2 linked regions of the Spirulina subsalsa PCC 9445 genome follow. The protein of the gene in region 1 interacts with the protein of each later gene in a pairwise test. Links are inferred from orthologs where the notes say so. Each region holds a gene or a part of one and is shown on either strand. Other genes may lie near its edges.

Region 1 (9,570 bases):
CAACTGAGACAAGATCAGGCGGAATTGGTCGCCAAATTGGGGGATTTAGTCATTCCAGTGCCTCCCGATAGTTTCCATTTGACCTTAGCGGATTTGATTTGGGATGGGGCTTATGAGGATGCGGTGTCCCAAGATAGAGAGTATGAACAAAAACTGTGCGATCGCATTGACCACAGTTTCCAACAATATCAAGACCATCTCACCGATACCACCCCCCTCACCTTTCAACTGGTCGGGGTCATCATGCGACCTCGGGCCATTGCCGTGGGACTGATCCCCCAAAACGAAACCTCCCACGAAAAACTTAGGGCTCTGCGACGTTCCCTTTATCAAAATGCCGAACTGATTGGGTTAGGCATTGAACAGCAATATCGCTTTACCGCCCATATTACCCTCTGTTACTTTAACGAGATTCCCCCCAGCCTTGATCGCGATCGCCTGTGTGAGATCCTCGTCAACTTTAACGACCGTTGGATTGGCACAGATCCCCAAGTGTTCGCCTTAGAACAAGCGGAATTACAACACTTTGAGGATATGACCCGTTATTCCCGTAAACCCCACTTCCCCACAGTTAAGCTTTGAGTTTACACCGCCCTATCTTGTGAGAACGTTTCGCCAAGATCACCCTAGAAATTGGCGAACATTCTTTTTCCACAACCGAATAGGTCAACATTGGAATAAATACTGCCATGACGAGTCCATCTTCACCCTCTTATGTACCTTCAGGACGGATTTACTTATTACTCGCCATTCTCATCTTTGGCATCGCCAATGCTGTCACCCGGAAATTAACAGAATTAGGGGCAGCCCATTTGATCGATGGTCGTAATCCCATCTCCTTCTGTAACGTCCTCTTTGCCGGGAATTTATGCGCCCTGATCTTGTTAGGAACTATCTATCAAAGACAATGGCGACCTCACACCTTCCAGCAGTTGAACCCGAAACAATGGCTAGCAATGATCGCAGTTGCAATTTTAGGGGCTGCGATCGCACCCACCTTAATTTTCACCGCCCTTTCCTTGACCAGCGTCAATAATGTGATCTTAATTGGTCGCGTAGAACCGCCCTTAATCTTAGCTTTATCCGTCTGGCTATTACGAGAACGGGTTAATGCTTGGGTTCTTGGAGGGGCTTGTCTTTCCTTCCTTGGTGTTGCTCTAACTATTCTCCTGCCAACTCCAGAACCCGATCAAGCCATGATGAATATGGGGCTTAGGATTGGACGAGGGGAATTCTTGACAGCCATTGCCGCCATTACCCTGGCCATTTCCACCATCATCAGCAAAGTCAGCCTGAAACAAATTCCCCTCGGCTTCTTCAGTAGCTTTAGAATGCTCATCGGCACCCTGATCTTTTTTAGTACAACAGTCCTTCTATATGGTCCAATACATTTTAGGGATCTAACCGTCCCTGTCTTGTGGCAGTGGATGCTCCTCTATGGGGCTGTGATTGTCGTCGGGGGGCAGCTTTGTTGGTTTAATGGTCTCAAACGTAGTACCGCCAGCGAAGTTTCCTTAGCCAGTTCCTTTAACCCAATTGCCGGAGTTCTAGCCGCCTACTTTATCTTGGGAGAAACCCCGACAATCGCTCAATATATTGGCGGGAGTGTGATTCTAGTCGGTATCATTTTGAATCAAATCGGAGTTCAGAAGCTCAACATCATCATCCCCCAACAACAACCTAGTGACAAAGAGATAACAGAAACCATTGGTTTTAAAGGCTTGTAGTCCAAAATACTAATAGAATTGATTCCCTAAAAGCTAGTCTCTTGACCCCAAAGCAAGATATTATAGCTAGGCGGTATGTTAAATTTTGATGACAGTCCCTTCAGAACTTGACCTTTTCACGCTTCCAGATTGGGCAGGAGCATTCTTCTGCGTAAAGTGAATGAAGAATAACGAAACATACATTAATCATCCTACCTTTGGTTTGCTCTTTCAAGTGTGTCCCATTGAACAAAATCAAGAGTTGTTCACAACTCTTTACGCCCAGCGTTTATTCTTCCTCGTCACCCAAAGTCCAGAAGGGCTAATTTTTGACCCCATTGGGCGTTCCGATGCCCGTTTAATTGTTGAAAATCGTCTCCGTAAGCTGCGGCGCTTAAACGCCAGTGAAGATTACACCGCGCTAAATTTAATTTATCAGCGCACCTTCCATTAGCGTCCCCCTTATCCTCATGTCTAGTGCGATCGCCCAAAACCTCGCCCGCTTGCATCAAACCGTACCCCCCTCGGTGCGTCTGATTGCCGTCAGCAAAACCTTTCCCCCTGCCGCCATTCGGGAAGCTTACGCCACCGGAATCCGAGATTTTGGCGAAAGTCGCATTCAAGAAGCCATCCCCAAACAAGAAGCCCTACAAGACCTCACCGATATTCAATGGCACTTTATCGGCCACTTACAAACCAATAAAGCCCGTAAAGCCCTCCAACATTTCCACTGGATTCACACCTGCGACAGTCTCAAACTCGCCCAACGCCTCAACCAAATCGCCCCCGAATTGCCCCAGTCTCCCCAGATTCTGCTACAGGTGAAAATTCGCCCCGACCCCGATAAGTACGGCTGGACACCTGCCCAACTGCAAACCGACCTCGAAGCTTTAGATCATCTTAACGCCTTAAAGATTCAAGGTTTGATGACAATTTTGCCTCTAGGCTTAACTGAAGCCGAGACATTAAAAGCATTTGAGGATTTACAGGATTTGCGCGAGAATATTGGTCAGCAAACTTGGGTTAATCTCAAGATGGAGGAATTATCTATGGGGATGTCTGGGGATTATCCCTTAGCCATCCAAGGGGGAGCCACCATGATTCGTTTAGGACGGATTATTTTTGGGACCCGCGAAGCATCTCAGACCGAGAATCGCCTATCCTCCACCCACTAACCGAAACGGGACAATTCGACAAGTCCCTGTAGACAAGATGGGATAAAATACATCGAACAAGAGGAAAATTATACCTCCAGCCCCCGTTTCTTCGATGGAGATTGAATTCCCGTTGATATGCCGATTTTCCCCATCCGGGGCATTGAGCGGTCAGCCAGTAAAACGGGGCTTGTCTCGTACCCGTACCGGGTAAATTGATGAAGCCTACCCCGAGTCTTGGCAGTGCGACAGATGCGGAACAGATTAACGAACTCAATCCAGTATTAGGGAGTCAATAGTGAATAACATCTTTACCAAGCTAAGAGATTTTGTTGGTCTCAACGAATCCGAGGAATACGAGTATTATGAAGAAGATATGGACGGGAATGATTACCAGAATCTCTATCAACAGGAAAACCCCCCTGCGGTAGTAGAAGAAGAACGTCAACGCCCTAGACGGACGACGAGAGAACGTCCAACCGTAACTACACCTGAAACCAGTATGGGACCCACAACAACAGCGAGGAGCAACGTGATTGGAATGCCGGGAGCGAATGGGATATCTGAAGTGGTGGTCATTGAGCCCCGCTCGTTTGAAGAAATGCCCCAAGTGATTCAAGCCTTACGGGAACGGAAATCCGTCGTTTTAAATCTAACCGTCATTGACCCCGACGAAGCACAACGGGCTGTAGACTTCGTAGCAGGCGGCACCTACGCCATCGACGGCCATCAAGAACGCATCGGCGAGAGTATTTTCCTCTTCACCCCCAGTTGTGTCCAAGTTAGCACCCAATCCGGTGGAGTCCATGAAGTCCCCAACTCTCCCCTAAGTTCTGTTCGTCCCACCTCTCCCGGAGCCTCCGCTTGGGGCATGGATCCCGGTCGTATGGTGCAATAGTTGAGAGCCTAAAAAGCAGAAAAAGGAGAGAGCTAAAATTCTCTCCTTTTTTATTTGAGTTTTTATTTTAGTCGAAATTTTCATCAAGTGATACAATAGTATTTGGGGTCTGCTGAATAACACCAGATGCTAGGCTCAACAAGGGAACAGGGAACTCTTAACAGGGAACAGATCATCTAAAACTGGCACGATTGCCTATTCCCGACTCCCGACTCCCGATTCCCCGACTCTCGGACTTATTCAGCAAGCCCTATTTGTCAAACGCTATGCCTTAAACTCATGGTAGCTACCCCCGTTTCCTATCAAATCACTTGGGAGAAACTGCCCGACGACTACGTTTTACCGGATGATCCCGTGGATAATATTCAACAGCCCGCCTTAGCCTTTGCCCTCACTGAGAGTTTAGCCCGAGCAGGTCGTCTTTGGGCCCAAACCCTCGCCACAACTAATTACGGGATCTGTGCCACAGTCAACGGCAAAATCGTAGTTAAGGCTCCAGATTGGTGTTATGTTGCTCATATTTCCGTCCCGGTGGAGGACGTTCTACGCAGTTATACGCCCCAGTTACAAGGAGAGCGCCCTACTGTGGTGATGGAGTTCCTCTCTGATAACGATGGTCATGAATATTCTAATAAACCCACCTATCCTCCCGGAAAGTGGTTCTTTTATGAGCAAATTCTCCAAGTCCCCTACTATGTGATTTTTAACCCCTACAGCGGACAAATCGAAGTCTATCGCCTTGAATCAGAACGCTACACCCTACAAACGGCGAATAGTGAGGGACGTTATTGGATTGAACCGATGGGCTTGTTTATCGGGGTTTGGCAAGGTACAAGGGAAAACTTTAATGCTTATTGGTTGCGCTGGTGGGATGAAAGGGGAGAGTTGCTGTTATGGGGTGCAGAACAAATTGAACAAGAACGAGAACGGGCCCAACAGGAACGAGAACGGGCTGAACGTTTAGCGGCACGCTTGAGGGCGTTGGGGGTGGATTTGGAGGAGGATTGAACGGGGGCAGGGGAGGCGGTAAAATTTTGATTCTGCCTGGGTTGGGTGGTGATTAACGGCTGGTTAACTGTCTCCCCACTCTCAGGTTTTGATAATTTATTCTTAATTATTATGGCGATTCGGTTTGGTTTAATTGGTGGGGGTGTGATGGGGGAGGCGCTGCTCTCTCGTTTGTTGGTGCAAAAGGTCTATGCTCCCCATGAGGTGCTTGTGAGTGAACCTTCTGGGGAACGGCGGGATTTTTTGGCGACGACTTATCAAGTGGCTGTGACGGGGAATAATTTAGAGACTTTGGGGGCGACTGAGGGGTTGTTATTGGCGGTGAAGCCCCAAGTTTTAGAGCAGGTGGTGGAGGATTTACCCGAACAGGCGCGTTGTGGGTGTTCGGCGCTGGTTTTGTCAATTTTGGCCGGGGTGCCGTTGGCAAGGTTGGAAGGGGCTTTTCCCCAGCAGGCGGTGATTCGGGTGATGCCGAATACTCCGGCTATGGTGGGGGCTGGGATGACGGCGATCGCACCCGGAAGCAAAACCCATCCAGAACACCTTGCCCTCGCCGAGCAAATCTTCTCCGTCGTTGGGCAAGTGGTACAAGTGCCAGAAACTCAAATGGATGCCGTAACCGGATTATCCGGTTCTGGCCCCGCTTTTGTCGCCCTGATGATTGAGGCTCTGAGCGATGGCGGGGTAGCGGCCGGACTGTCTAGAGCTATTGCCCAAAAACTGGCCTTACAGACCGTTCTAGGCACCGCTCAGTTAATGCAGGAGAAGGGGCTACACCCGGCGGTATTAAAAGATCAAGTCACCAGTCCAGCCGGAACCACGATTGCTGGGGTGGCTCTGTTAGAATCCAAAGGCTTTCGTTCCGCCGTCATCGAAGCCGTTAAAGCCGCCTATACTCGTTCCCAAGAACTAGGGGGTTCGTAGTTGCGCTTCAGCGCGAATTTTGAGGGCTAAAACCCAACAACGAGCCAATCTGAAGCCCATCCGTTCGTAGTTGCGCTTCAGCGCGAATTTTGAGGGCTAAAGCCCAACAACGAGCCAGTAATAAAACTACAATTCTACAAAAGAACGAACGCTGAAAATTTCACTGGCTCGTAAAGAAGAAACAGCAGATTTTGGGACAATAATTGTATTAATTGATTCCCCCAAAGCGTTGAATATTTCCAGAACATAACCCTCCTCTCCACCTTGAGGATGAGGAATAATATCAATAAAAATGGCGATGTCCCCCTTTTTTAAATGATGTTCTGGTATATCTTGATTCAGGGCAACTCTTTGATACAGTTCAATCATGTTTCTTTTCCTTTTTTGGCTTTAATGTGATAAATTGAAATTGACTATCTTTAGCTCGTTGTAGCCAAATCGTTGTAACATTAATTGTTCCAGTTTCTCCTTCTAATTTACCTTCGATTCGGTAGAATGTGCCATATTCATTTTGGGTATCCTCAATCGCTTCTTGTGTTTTTACCAATTGGAGAAGGGCATTTTTCAACGCTTCCGAGTTCTCTTGAGTAAATCCTGCTTTTTGGAGGAATTTTGATTTGTCATCCTGTTCTCGAAAAACTAGGAGATATTGGGTTAATTTAGCATCAGGAATAATAACATTTTCTGGAAGCTGCATTTCAAGGATTAAAGATTTAATGTGAGTAGATAGTGAATCAGGTTCGTAGTTGCGCTTCAGCGCGAATTTTGAGGGCTAAAGCCCAACAACCAACCCTTCTTAGGACGGGTCAAATTGACTCCGAATTAAACGCTGAACAGCACTCACCGTCCGGTTTAACTCAAAATTACGCTGCTCAGGATTTTTCAAATAGGCCGCCTGTTCCTGCTCAATCATTTCTACATCTTGCACCACTAAACCATCTAGTAGCTTTTGGGCTGACCCAAATAAACTATCTTTAACAAACTTCCTAAATTTAATGGGTAATTTATGCAGTCGCCAGAACGCATTTAACGAGGTGAAATGGATTAAATAAGCACGGGTGCGGGTTTCATTCACCGGACAGAATAAACAGTAAATCTTGAAATCTTGCCCTAGGGTAGAATACCAGTGAGGATATTGATACGTCACCGTTAAAGGTTCAGGATGAAGACGACGTAAAGCGGGAAAAAACAGTTGAGAAATTGACCAAATTTTATCAATTTTGTAGTAACTTTGGGCTTCATAAAGTGCGGTGACGGTGCCAGGTTCTTCCGTTAAATTTTCCAATTTTGCCGATGCCCAAGCTTGATAATTATCATGTAAATGTCCATGATACATATCCATCAAGTTTTCAATTAAAAAGGAAAAGTGACCCGGACAGTCAATGACTGAAACTGTGGCAATGTAGTTAAGATGATCCCATTCAGGAACGCCCATTAATTCAACTTGGGTGGCATCTTGATCACCGGGAAACAGCCAGATAAAACCATCTTGTTCTTGGACAGGATAGGTTTTAATTTTGCACTGGGGGAGTTTTTGATTAGCGGCTAAATAGGGAACTTCGACACAATGGCCTTGCCCGTCAAATTGCCAGCCATGATAGACACACTCTAGATGATCTCCGGCTACTTTTCCGGTGCTTAATTGAACTTGACGGTGAGGACATCGGTCTTCGAGGGCTTGTACTTGCCCTTGGGTATCCCGATAAAGAACGATTTTTTGTTTCCACAAGGTAACACCTAGGGGCCCGGTGGTGACTTCTGGGCTGCGGGCGACAACATACCAATGGTTAGGATTAATCGGACAAGTCCGAAGGTGTGGAGTGGTTGCACTCGCGGGGGAGACTGAAATCATATCGGGATAAAATCAGGGTACTCCGTCATTGTGCCATAGTCGTTGGGGGAAATGATTCACCCTTCGGTGGTGACTAGACCCAATTTGAGGGCTTTAACGATGGCTTGGGTGCGACTTTTTACGCCCAGTTTCTCGAAAATGCGGGTGAGATGAGCTTTTACGGTGGCGACGGTGATGTAAAGTTGTTGAGCGATTTTATCGTTGGAAACCCCTTCCACAAGTAGGTTTAGCACTTCTTGTTCTCGCTCGGAAAGGTGAATGCTGGGGGTTTGGGGTAAGGAGCGCCCTCCGTAAAAATGGAAGAGTCGGAAAAAGGAGGTGGCGACTTCGGGGCCGAGATAAATTTGTTGGTTGAGGATGGTTAAGAGGGCGGGTAAAAGTTGATCAGCGACTCGATCTTTTAGGACATATCCGGCGGCCCCGGTTTGCATGGCACGAAAGATGATCTGTTCTTCTCGATGACCGGATAAGACTAGCACTTTGCCTGTGTAGTGGTGATTGGCTAGGTCGCGTAAGGTGTTGATGCCGTCTTCTTGTCCGGGGGATAATTCCATGTCGAGGATGGTGATGGTGGGGTTTTGTTCAAGGGCGACATGAATGGCTTGTTGGGAGGTTCCGGCTTCTCCGACGACTAAAAACTGGGTTTTTCCAGAGTTATTATAAAAGTCTAAAAGGGTGCGTAGTCCTTGGCGAAAGGGCTGATTGTCGTCTACTAAGAGGAGGGAAATGGTTGGGGGTAGAGTGGGAGAATAATCGGCATGGGTTGGGGGAGGATTGAGTGTGGAAACCATCGATTTTAAAATCCTGAAATGTTAATTTTTTTGACTTAAGTTTAAAAAACTTAAGTTTTCTTAAAGTTAAGTTTCTTGACTTAGTGGGTTGAGCGATGGTGTAGGGGTAAAACAAAGGAAAATTGCGCCCCTCCGTCGGCTAAATTGCTTGCCCACAGTCGCCCTTGGTGATCGAGAATGATTTTCTGTGCGATCGCCAATCCTAAACCTTGTCCTCCAGCACGACGAGAATAAAAGGGCTGAAACACACGGTTGACCTCATCTGGACTAAGACCACAACCGCGATCTCGAATTTCAATTAAGACCTCATTTTGAAAAACCTGCCAGTTGCACGTGATAATTTCTTCAACGGGACTAAAATGAAGGGCATTGCTCAAGATATTATCAAAAACTTGTTTGATTTGCCACTGGTCAACGGGAATGATTACAGGTTGATCGGGGTAGTCTACCTCAATTTTTTTTTCTTCTAAAAGAAGATATAAACCTTGTAAACTATTGAGTAAAATGGTGCGTATATTATAAGGGGCAATTTGTAAATTAGCTTGTTGTCCACAATAGAGTAAATCGGTTAAGTGTTGGGTCAAATCTTGGACGGTATCCCGAATAACCATCGCTTGTTGACTCAAGCGAGACTCTTCAGTTAGTCCTAAGCGTAGGGTTTCGGCAGAAAGGGCAATTAATCCTAAAGGATTACGCAGTTGATGTTCTAGGCGCTGAATGACTTGTTCTAAAAGGTTAATTTTTGCTTTTTGTCTGGCTTCGGCTTGATAAAGGGCTAAGTAATAACTAATCAGTTTGCCCTGTTGTTGGAAGAGGGTAATTTGAGGAGGAGTTAAGGGGTTTTCTAATAACAACAGCAAGTATTCTAAATAGGGTTCTAAAGAGTTGAGGGGATAGACATAACCCCAGACTTCCTCACCGACTCCCTCAGTGGTGGGAATGGGGATAATATTCTCTGCAATTTGTCGCTTGGGCCAAGGATTTTCGGGACTATCGGGCAAGTCTAGGAATTCCTGAGTGAGGAGTTGCCGGGTGATGAATTCGCTTAACTCAGGATTGGGGGGGGTGGGATGGGTGACGGAAAGGCGATCGCCTGTTTGTGGGTCATGATAGACAAACAGACTACTAATAATGGGCAAGGAACGGGCTAATTGCTGCACCAAGAGGCAATAAACCCCTTGTAAATCAAAACTCGATGGGATAGACGTGAACTCATCTGGAGAAGCTGGACAATGGG
Region 2 (9,500 bases), 4.0 Mb from region 1 along the record:
CCGTAGCCGTCATTAATCGGGTGATGATCAGTGAATTGGCGATTCCGGGGACGATTACGGCCGGAGTGGTGGCCGTGCAGTATTTTATCTCACCGACCCGGGTCTGGTTTGGTCAAATGTCCGACTCTCGCCCCCTCTTTGGCCTCCACCGGACTGGTTATGTGCGCCTCGGAACTATTATTTTCGGTATTGCTATCTTTTTATCTGTCCAAGTGGTTTGGCAATTGGGGGGCATTGTTTCGCAAACGGGAGTCTGGGAATGGAATGGTTTAACCCTATTTTGGACAGGGGTTTTAATCCTAATTTTTATGGTTTATGGGTTAGCCATTAGTGCCAGTTCAACCCCCTTTACAGCGTTGTTAGTGGATATTTCCAGCGAACAGGAGCGATCGCGCATTGTGGCCGTGGTGTGGTCAATGTTAATGGTGGGGATTATTTTAGGGGGCATCACAGGCAAAATTTTCCTAACCCAAGTGGAAGGATTAGAAGGCAATCCCCTAGATATTTTACCCGGCCCGATTAATAGCTTATTTCTCGTCATCCCGTTAATTGTTTTGGGGTTATCTTGGTTTAGCACCTGGAAAATTGAGCGCAGATATTCCCTCTATACTCGCCGTTCTTCTGCTTCAGACCGAGAAGATAGTGTCACCCTATTAAAAGCCTTAAAAGTCCTAACGGTTAGTCGGCAAACCGGAATCTTTTTCTCCTTTTTGCTCCTCGTTACTATTAGCTTATTCCTCCAAGAAGCTGTCCTTGAACCCTACGGCGGGGAAGTATTCGGAATGTCAATTGGGGATACAACCATGCTCAATTCTTATTGGGGGATTGGGATTTTAATTGGCTATAGTATCACCGGATTTGCCTTAATTCCCCGCTTCGGCAAAACCCCCGTCACAAAAGTAGGTTGTGGGGTAGTGGCGGGCTGTTTCCTCTTAATTATTCTGGCAGGTTTTACCCAAAATCCCCTGATCTTAAAAGGGGCTATGTTACTCTTTGGATTAGCGGCCGGAGTAACCACCTTGGGGGCGATTAGTTTAATGTTGGATCTCACCGTGGCTTCCACAGCCGGAACCTTTATTGGGACTTGGGGACTTTCCCAAGCCCTAGCGCGAGGGATTGCCACTTGGTCTGGGGGGATTATTCTAGATGTGGGAAAACGGGTGTTTACCGAACCGATCTGGGCTTATGGCAGTGTATTCTTGTTACAAGCGATTGTGATGATTGGGGCAATAGGTCTATTGGCTCAAGTGGATGTCACCGAGTTTCGGAACAATACCAAAGAAGCGATCGCCACTGTTATGGAAGGAGACTTAGATTAAATTATGAATAGCTTTTGGGAGGAGGTCTTAGTCTTCTGTCAAACCCTGACTAATACTATTGGTCAGCAATTAATGAAGGACTTCGGACAGATTGAAGCCAGTCGCAAATCCGACGGATCTCTTGTGACCCAAGCAGACCGTTGGGCGGATCAAGAAATTCGGCAGGCGATCGCACAAAAATTTCCCGATCACGGAGTTCTGACCGAAGAAACAGAACATATCCTCCCCCCCCAAGAGTTTTGTTGGGTGGTAGACCCCATCGACGGCACCACCAACTTTACTCGCGGCCTCCCCATTTGGGGAATCTCCCTCGGCCTTCTCTATCGCGGAACCCCCGTCTTCGGTTTTGTCCACTTCCCCCCCATGCAACAAACCTATCACGGCTACTGGTTCGCTGATTCAGGCCTCACTGGTCCGGGTGGCGCTTATCTCAACGGGCGACCCATCCAAACCAGTCCCGACGAACCCAGCTTAAACCATCTCTTCAACCTCTGCGCCCGCAGTACCGATGTTTTTAAAAAACCCTTTCCCTGCAAAGTGCGCATGATTGGCGTATCTAGTTATAGCAGCGCTCTTGTGGCCTGTGGAGCCAGTCTAGGGGGAGTCGAGGCCACGCCCAAAATTTGGGATATAGCCGCCGTTTGGGTCATTGTCCAGGGCGCTGGGGGCGCATTTATCCCCCTTGAACCCCAGCCCGTTTTTCCCCTCCAAGTGGGAAAAGACTACGGAAAACGCTCCTTTCCCAGTTTAGTAGTCAGTCGTCAGACCTTAGCCCAGCAATTTTTACCCCTCGTCCGGTTCATCGGCGATCGCGTTTAGGGAATAGGGAACAGGGGAGAGGGGGAGCAGGGAAGCAGGGGAATAGTGGCTAGTGAATAGCCAAAACTCTTTTATTTTAGGGAACAGGGAACAGGGAACAGGGAACAGGGGGGAGGGAATAGGGAATAGGGAATAGGGAATAGGTAATACTAATCAACTCCCGACACCCGACTCCCTAGGGCGCAAGCATTGCGCCCCTACACCGACTCCCAACTCCCGACACCCGACTCCCGACTCCCGATTCCCGATTCCCGACTCCCGACTCCCGACACCTTGACTTCTAATGTTGAGCCTTAACTTTTCAAAAAGATTAGCCAGTGAGTCTTTTTGGTATTCCCTATATTGACCGTTTTGGAGTTGTTCAATTCCTAACTCAATCTGCGCTTTAAGTTCTGGATCGGCTTCAACTTTATTTCCTTGAGAAACGAGGGAAATTTGCAGTTGCTCGATTAAGAGTTGCTGTTCTGCTTCAGAGAGAGAAAGGATGATTTCGGTCAGTGAATCAATCAAGCGAGTGTTCAGAGTTGATTTGGTCATGGCTTTTCAATTACAGAACAAACATTCACATTGAACTTAGCAGTATAAATGTATTATACCCCCTTGCACTCAACGGGGCAACCCAGAATCTAAAAGCCGTCCGGCACTACGCTAAAGGGCAGGGCTTTAAACCCAGAATTTCTGGTAAACTCTAATAGAATAGAACACCGGAGAGCATCCAGTGTACCCGCCGCTCCGAGGAAACCAGGTCTTTTTGATCATGACTAAATTTGTATTTGTAACCGGTGGTGTTGTGTCCAGTATTGGAAAAGGCATCGTAGCCGCCAGCTTAGGACGACTTCTCAAATCTCGTGATTATTCCGTCTCCATCCTCAAACTTGACCCTTACATCAACGTCGATCCTGGCACCATGAGTCCTTTCCAACATGGGGAAGTCTTCGTCACCGAAGACGGAGCAGAAACCGACCTCGATTTAGGACATTATGAGCGCTTCACCGATACCTCAATGTCCCGTCTTAACAGTGTTACCCAAGGCGGTATTTATCAAGCCGTGATCAACAAAGAACGGCGCGGCGACTATCACGGCGGCACCGTACAAGTTATTCCCCACATTACCAACGAAATTAAAGAACGGATTCACCGGGTCGCTAAAAACACCCATCCCGATGTGGTGATTAGCGAAATTGGCGGCACCGTCGGGGATATTGAATCCCAACCCTTCCTAGAAGCCATTCGCCAGTTTCGGAAAGATGTCGGCCGTCATAACGTGATTTATATGCACGTTACCCTAATTCCTTGGATTTCCGCCGCCGGGGAACTGAAAACCAAACCCACCCAACATTCCGTCAAAGAACTGCGGTCGATTGGTATTCAACCCGATATTCTGGTTTGTCGCTGTGAACATCCCCTTGAACAAGGCATTAAAGAAAAACTCTCAGAATTTTGTGATGTTCCCGTTGAAAACGTCATCACCTCCCCCGATGCCAGCAGTATTTACGAAGTCCCCCTGATTCTGGAAAAAGAACGCCTAGCCAAACAGGTTATCGACCTCCTGAAACTCGAAGACCGCACCCCCGACCTCCAGCAGTGGCAAACCCTTGTAGAGCGCATGAAAGCCCCCACCCGTCACTTAGAAATTGCTCTGGTGGGGAAATACGTTAAACTCAGCGATGCTTACCTCTCCGTCGTCGAGGCCTTGCGTCATGCTGCGATCGCCTTTGGCAGTGATGTTAATATTCGTTGGGTGAGCGCCGAAGATATCGAAGCCAACGGCGCGGAGTCTTACCTGAATAACGTGAGCGGTGTAGTCGTCCCCGGTGGCTTTGGCATTCGTGGGGTAGATGGCAAAGTCAGCGCCATTCAATACGCCCGAGAACATCAACTCCCCTTCCTCGGTCTGTGTTTAGGGATGCAGTGTAGTATCATCGACTGGGCGCGCAACGTCGCCGCCCTCGAAAAGGCCAACAGCGCCGAATTCGACCCCGAAACCGCCTATCCTGTGATTAACCTCCTCCCCGAACAACAAGACGTAGTAGACCGAGGCGGCACCATGCGTTTAGGCCTTTATCCCTGTCGCCTCACCCCTGACACCCGCGCCGCCTCCCTCTATGCCAAAGAAGTGGTCTATGAACGTCATCGTCACCGTTATGAGTTTAATAACACCTATCGCAACCTATTCTTAGAAAGTGGTTATATGATTAGTGGCTCCTCCCCCGATGGGCGTTTAGTCGAGATGATTGAGTATTCCCCCCACCCCTTCTTTATCGCTACCCAATTTCACCCGGAATTTAGTTCCCGTCCCAGTCGGCCTCATCCCCTCTTTCAGGGCTTCGTCCGGGCCGCTTTGACCCATGATGACCCCAACGCGTTAGCCCATCTCTCCGGTGAATCTGTCCCCCTCTCACCGGAAAAACTCACGGCCGAGGTGTCTTAAGTGACCGCAGAACGTTTAAAACCTTGGCATGAACGGATTGGGTTTCAACGGGATTGGATTTGGCGAGGTTGGCAGGTGCGATATAGTTTTAGGCGATCGCCATCTCCCCCCCCAACCTCCCCAGAACCCCCCATCCTACTGATTCACGGCTTTGGGGCAGCCCTAGAACACTGGCGGCACAACATCCCCATCCTCTCCCAAAATCGCACCGTTTACGCCCTCGACCTACTGGGTTTTGGGGCCTCTCGCAAAGCCACCCCCACCTACACCGTCGAACTGTGGGTAGAACAAATCTATGAGTTTTGGCAGACCTTTATCCGTGAACCCATAGTATTAGTGGGGAATTCTTTAGGCTCCCTAGTCTGTTTAGTGGCAGCCGCCCACCATCCCGAAATGTTAAAGGGTGTTGTTCTGCTCAATATCCCCGATGTGTCAGTTCGTCAGGAAATGTTACCCCCCTGGGTGCGGCCGATTGTCAATCGCATTGAGGGAGTCTTTGGTTCTCCCCCCCTATTAGTCCCTATCTTCCAACTGCTACGTCGTCGCTTCACGATTCGCCGTTGGGCTACTTTGGCCTATCCTCACCGAGAAGCTATCACCGATGAATTAGTAGAAATTTTAGCCGCCCCTGCCTATGACCAAGGGGCCGCGGCTACCTTTTGCGCCCTCTTTCAGTCCATCCGTCAACCGGAATTTTCCCCCCGTCTCTTGGACTTATTTCCCCAGATATCCCGACCGATTTTGCTCATCTGGGGAACCCAAGATTGTATGGTGCCTTTTCGCCTTTCTCAGCGTTTTCGCCAGAAAAATCCCCATTTAACCTTTGTTCCTTTGGAAAATGTGGGACATTGCCCCCATGATGAAGTTCCCGAACGATTTCATCAGGTGTTATTGCCTTGGTTGGATGGGTTAGGGAACGGGGAATCTTGACAAGTTAAGACCCAAAGTTATAAGTCAAGGCATTGGGAGTCGGGAGTCAGGAAAATGCGGTTGTGTCGGAAATTATCGTTTTAGAACTTAAATTTCATCGGGGTTAATCCCGTTTTCCATGAGTAAACGCCGGAAACGTTCCGCTTGTTCTTCTGCTGCTTCTCTAGCTTGTCGTTCCCGTGCTTCCCGTTGTTCGGCGGACTCTCTAGCCCGTCGTTCCCGTGCTTCCCGTTGTTCGGCGGACTCTCTAGCCCGTCGTTCCCGTGCTTCCCGTTGTTCGGCGGACTCTCTAGCTTGCCGTTCCCGTGCTTCCCGTTGTTCGGCGGACTCTCTAGCTTGCCGTTCCTGTTCTGTCGGCGTAGGAATCCAATCCCCCGAACTCCCATAGAAGCGTAACCATAAACGATTCACATTTTCATAAGTCCCTTGCCACAAACCCACTCCTAATTCCAATCCCTCCAACCACCAGCGATTCTCCCTTACTTCTACCTCCACATAACGAGGAGATTCGGCTGTTGCTCCCCTTTCTAATTCAAACCCTCGAAAACCCCCCATCGTCCGGTCATATACTACATAGTAGGGGACCCTCAGAATCTGCTCATACACCTCCCATTTGGTCGGTGTTCCATCCGCCTCCCCTTCCACTTGTCCTAAATCCTGATCTTGGGTACTTGGGGATAATAATTCCACCACCAGAGAAGGGCTAACTCCTTCTTGCCACACTACATAACTTAAGCGCAAGTCTCGATTTTCGTATAGGCGAGGCACTCCCACCACCCCAAACCAATCGGGGCGTTTATATCGTCTGGTGTGGTTCTCATCGTAATAAACATTGAGATCCATTGCCGAAAAAACCTGTTCTGGGTCGTAATTGCCCGGTTGAAATGTTAGACGCAGTAATTCGGCTTGTAGGGGGTGAAATTGGTCCGGCAAACCCGGTTCTCCTACTTCTTCACTGGGTAGCTCATACATTGTGGGCAGGGTTTTCTGCCTTGGGGTGAGATTAACCATAGCACAGCCATCAGGACATTTTGACTCATCCTATCGTTTTAGAACTTAAATTTCATCGGGGTTAATCCCGTTTTCAGGGTTTTAGGAGGTGTCTAATAGCCCAAACTGTTGCAAGAGTGCGTCTTACCCGTTCCCTATTCCCCTATTCAGCAAGCCCTACCTATTCCCTAACTTTGATACCCTGTTGTCAGAGTCTTATACTTCCAAGACTATCTGTGAACTACCCCACCCTGCCATTGGCGAGGATGAGGCTTCCTGATTCAACGGAACATTTAGCAAAACCGAAGTTTTACCCAGTTCTCTTATATTCCCGACCCAAGCCCTATCGCTGATTCCCAACGACAATATCCGCAAGGCTTCATTTTTAATGTTTTGCGCTGCATTAATATCACGGTCGTGGTGAGTGCCACAATTTTGACATTCCCATTGCCGAACCTCTAACGCTAAACTATCTACTCGATTAAGGCAAACGTGACAAGTTTTTGAAGACGCAAAAAAGCGGTCAACTTCAATATAAGTTTTCCCCGTGCATTATCAAAACTCAACACTACTGATAAGATGGTAAAATCTTATCAGATGATTCGCTATTGCTTAGTTTATTTTTAGTTGGCTATCCATGCCCTCCCTGTAAACGAGGAAGGGGAGTTTCGCAACATTTTTGTTAAAATTTTTATACCGAGCGGGGTCAAAGTGTGTACACTGAGCGGTGTCGAAGTGCGTCAGGGCATGGCGTATTAGAAAATTCCTGTGGAGATGGTCTGACGGGCGCAGCATCGCAAGCGTCAAGAATCTGTGAAGCAGGAACTCTTAAGTGTAAACTTACAGAATCTCCCGTGATAGTGTACTTTAACGGGAGAGTGTGTCAACCCAACTACCCTAATATTCCTGGAACTGTGGCAAGTAACTCACCCTTTCATAACCCCGGACTCTCTCTTCCTCAAAGCACTGACTATGGTACTCCTGCTCAAGAAACTATGACATTTGACAAAATTGTACCCAGTAACGCCGCCCAAATTAAGGTCATTGGTGTAGGGGGTGGCGGTTGTAATGCGGTGAATCGCATGATTGCCAGTGGTATTACTGGGGTCGAATTTTGGGCGATTAACACCGACTCCCAAGCCCTAGAATTAACGGCAGCCCCCCATCGTTTACAAATTGGCCAAAAATTGACCAGAGGATTGGGGGCTGGGGGGAATCCGGCGATTGGTCAAAAGGCGGCAGAAGAATCCCGGGATGAAATTGCCAACGCTTTAGAAGGCACGGATTTGGTGTTTATTACCTCGGGAATGGGTGGTGGTACAGGAACGGGTGCATCTGCTATTGTCGCGGAAGTGGCCAAGGAAATTGGCTGTTTGACGGTGGGGATTGTTACTCGTCCTTTTACCTTTGAAGGGCATCGCCGCACAACCCAAGCCAATGAAGGGATTGCTGCTCTACAAGGCCGGGTGGATACGTTGATTGTGATTCCGAACAATAAGTTACTGTCGGTGATTTCTCCCGAAACTCCGGTACAACAAGCCTTTATGGTGGCCGATGATATCCTACGCCAAGGGGTTCAAGGGATTTCCGATATTATTATTATCCCCGGTTTAGTGAATGTGGACTTTGCGGACGTGCGTGCTGTGATGGCGGATGCGGGTTCGGCGTTGATGGGCATTGGAACGGGTTCCGGGAAGTCTCGCGCTAGAGAAGCGGCCAGTATGGCGATTTCTTCGCCCTTGTTGGAGTCTTCTATTGAGGGGGCGAAAGGGGTGGTCTTTAATATTACAGGCGGCTCTGATTTGACGCTCCATGAGGTGAACACCGCAGCAGAGACGATTTATGAGGTGGTGGATCCCAACGCCAATATTATTTTTGGGGCGGTGATTGATGACCAAAGTCAGGGGGAATTGACAATTACGGTGATTGCGACGGGTTTTTCTGGGGAAACTCCGGCGAAAAGTACAACCAGTGGTCGGACGATACCCACGGCCCCAAAGCCTAACCGGGCGGTGAATCAACCGACGACTCCTCCTAAACCTGCTGCTAATCCTGCGCCGCCCCCGGATGTGAGTTCTCCCCTCAAGGGGACGGGATTGGATATTCCCGAGTTCCTACAACGCCGTCGTTTTCCTCGACGTTGAGGGTAAGGGAGCATGACAAAGAAGGCGCTAACCATTGCAGGTTCAGATAGTGGTGGGGGTGCGGGGATTCAAGCGGATCTGCGCACCTTCTCGTTCCACTGTGTTCACGGTATGAGTGCGGTCACTTGTGTGACGGCTCAAAATACCCAAGGGGTGAGTCGGGTGGATGGTTTATCGCCCGAGGCCGTTGTGGCTCAGGTGCGGGCTGTGGTGACGGATATTGGGGTGGATGGGGCGAAAACGGGGATGTTGCTCAATGAGGGTATTATTGAGGTGGTGGCGGAGGTGGTGCAGGAGTTGGGGATCTATCCTTTGGTGGTGGATCCGGTGATGGTGTCTCGCACGGGCTCCCAGTTGATTGATGAGCGGGCGATCGCAACTCTGACCTCTTGTTTGTTGCCCCAAGCTACTATCCTGACTCCTAACCGTTATGAAGCCCAACTTTTAAGCGGTTTGGAGTTGAATAATTTGGCGGATATGCAGCAAGCCGCCCAGAAAATCTATCAATTGGGGTCTAAGGCCGTTTTGGTCAAAGGAGGGGGCATGACGGGCGCGTTAAAGGGCGTTGATGTATGGTTTGATGGGGATAATCTCACGGTGTTTAAAACCGAAACGGTGGACACTCCCCACACCCACGGCACCGGTTGCACCTTGTCGGCGGCGATCGCGGCTCAATTAGCCCTCGGAGCTTCTCCCTCCGATGCGGTGGAACAGGCGAAAAACTATGTCACCCAAGCCCTACACTATGCCATCCCCCTCGGTCAAGGCACGGGTCCGGTTGGGCATTTTTTCCCCCTCTTACCGGATCTCACTCCCTGATTTTTCAGTTATTTATTTTAAGTCATTTTTCTTGACTTTTGCTCACTT

Evidence for each region.
Region 2: the proteins of SPI9445_RS0121850 (region 1) and ftsZ interact in binary tests that used the Bacillus subtilis proteins (3 or more experiments, as listed by UniProt). The link is inferred for Spirulina subsalsa PCC 9445 from one-to-one orthologs.

Annotation. Positions count from the first base shown.
Region 1 is NZ_JH980292.1:4,783,692-4,793,261, forward strand. What follows is about bases 2,043-4,958. They hold SPI9445_RS0121850 (cell division protein SepF), read left to right. Parts: upstream 2,043-3,158; coding sequence 3,159-3,758; downstream 3,759-4,958. Other genes in these bases: pipX (transcriptional coactivator PipX), read left to right, coding at 2,043-2,160; SPI9445_RS26570 (YggS family pyridoxal phosphate-dependent enzyme), read left to right, coding at 2,177-2,881; SPI9445_RS0121855 (Uma2 family endonuclease), read left to right, coding at 4,038-4,766; proC (pyrroline-5-carboxylate reductase), read left to right, coding at 4,878-4,958. Outside these bases: SPI9445_RS0121830 (2'-5' RNA ligase family protein), read left to right, coding at 1-582; SPI9445_RS0121835 (DMT family transporter), read left to right, coding at 690-1,727; more of pipX, read left to right, coding at 1,888-2,042; more of proC, read left to right, coding at 4,959-5,690; SPI9445_RS0121865 (DUF4926 domain-containing protein), read right to left, coding at 5,817-6,059; SPI9445_RS0121870 (DUF6883 domain-containing protein), read right to left, coding at 6,052-6,387; SPI9445_RS0121875 (aromatic ring-hydroxylating dioxygenase subunit alpha), read right to left, coding at 6,487-7,542; SPI9445_RS0121880 (LuxR C-terminal-related transcriptional regulator), read right to left, coding at 7,599-8,333; SPI9445_RS26575 (sensor histidine kinase), read right to left, coding at 8,414-9,570. UniProt on the Bacillus subtilis protein: Cell division protein that is part of the divisome complex and is recruited early to the Z-ring. Probably stimulates Z-ring formation, perhaps through the cross-linking of FtsZ protofilaments. Its function overlaps with FtsA.
Region 2 is NZ_JH980292.1:769,685-779,184, reverse strand. The notes cover bases 6,655-9,500. They hold ftsZ (cell division protein FtsZ), read left to right. Parts: upstream 6,655-7,367; coding sequence 7,368-8,633; downstream 8,634-9,500. Other genes in these bases: thiD (bifunctional hydroxymethylpyrimidine kinase/phosphomethylpyrimidine kinase), read left to right, coding at 8,646-9,452; SPI9445_RS29085 (zinc ribbon domain-containing protein), read right to left, coding at 6,706-7,023. Outside these bases: SPI9445_RS0103955 (BCD family MFS transporter), read left to right, coding at 1-1,319; SPI9445_RS0103950 (inositol monophosphatase family protein), read left to right, coding at 1,323-2,138; SPI9445_RS24270 (hypothetical protein), read right to left, coding at 2,292-2,675; SPI9445_RS0103935 (CTP synthase), read left to right, coding at 2,896-4,569; SPI9445_RS0103930 (alpha/beta fold hydrolase), read left to right, coding at 4,570-5,499; SPI9445_RS0103925 (Uma2 family endonuclease), read right to left, coding at 5,587-6,471. UniProt on the Bacillus subtilis protein: Essential cell division protein that forms a contractile ring structure (Z ring) at the future cell division site. The regulation of the ring assembly controls the timing and the location of cell division.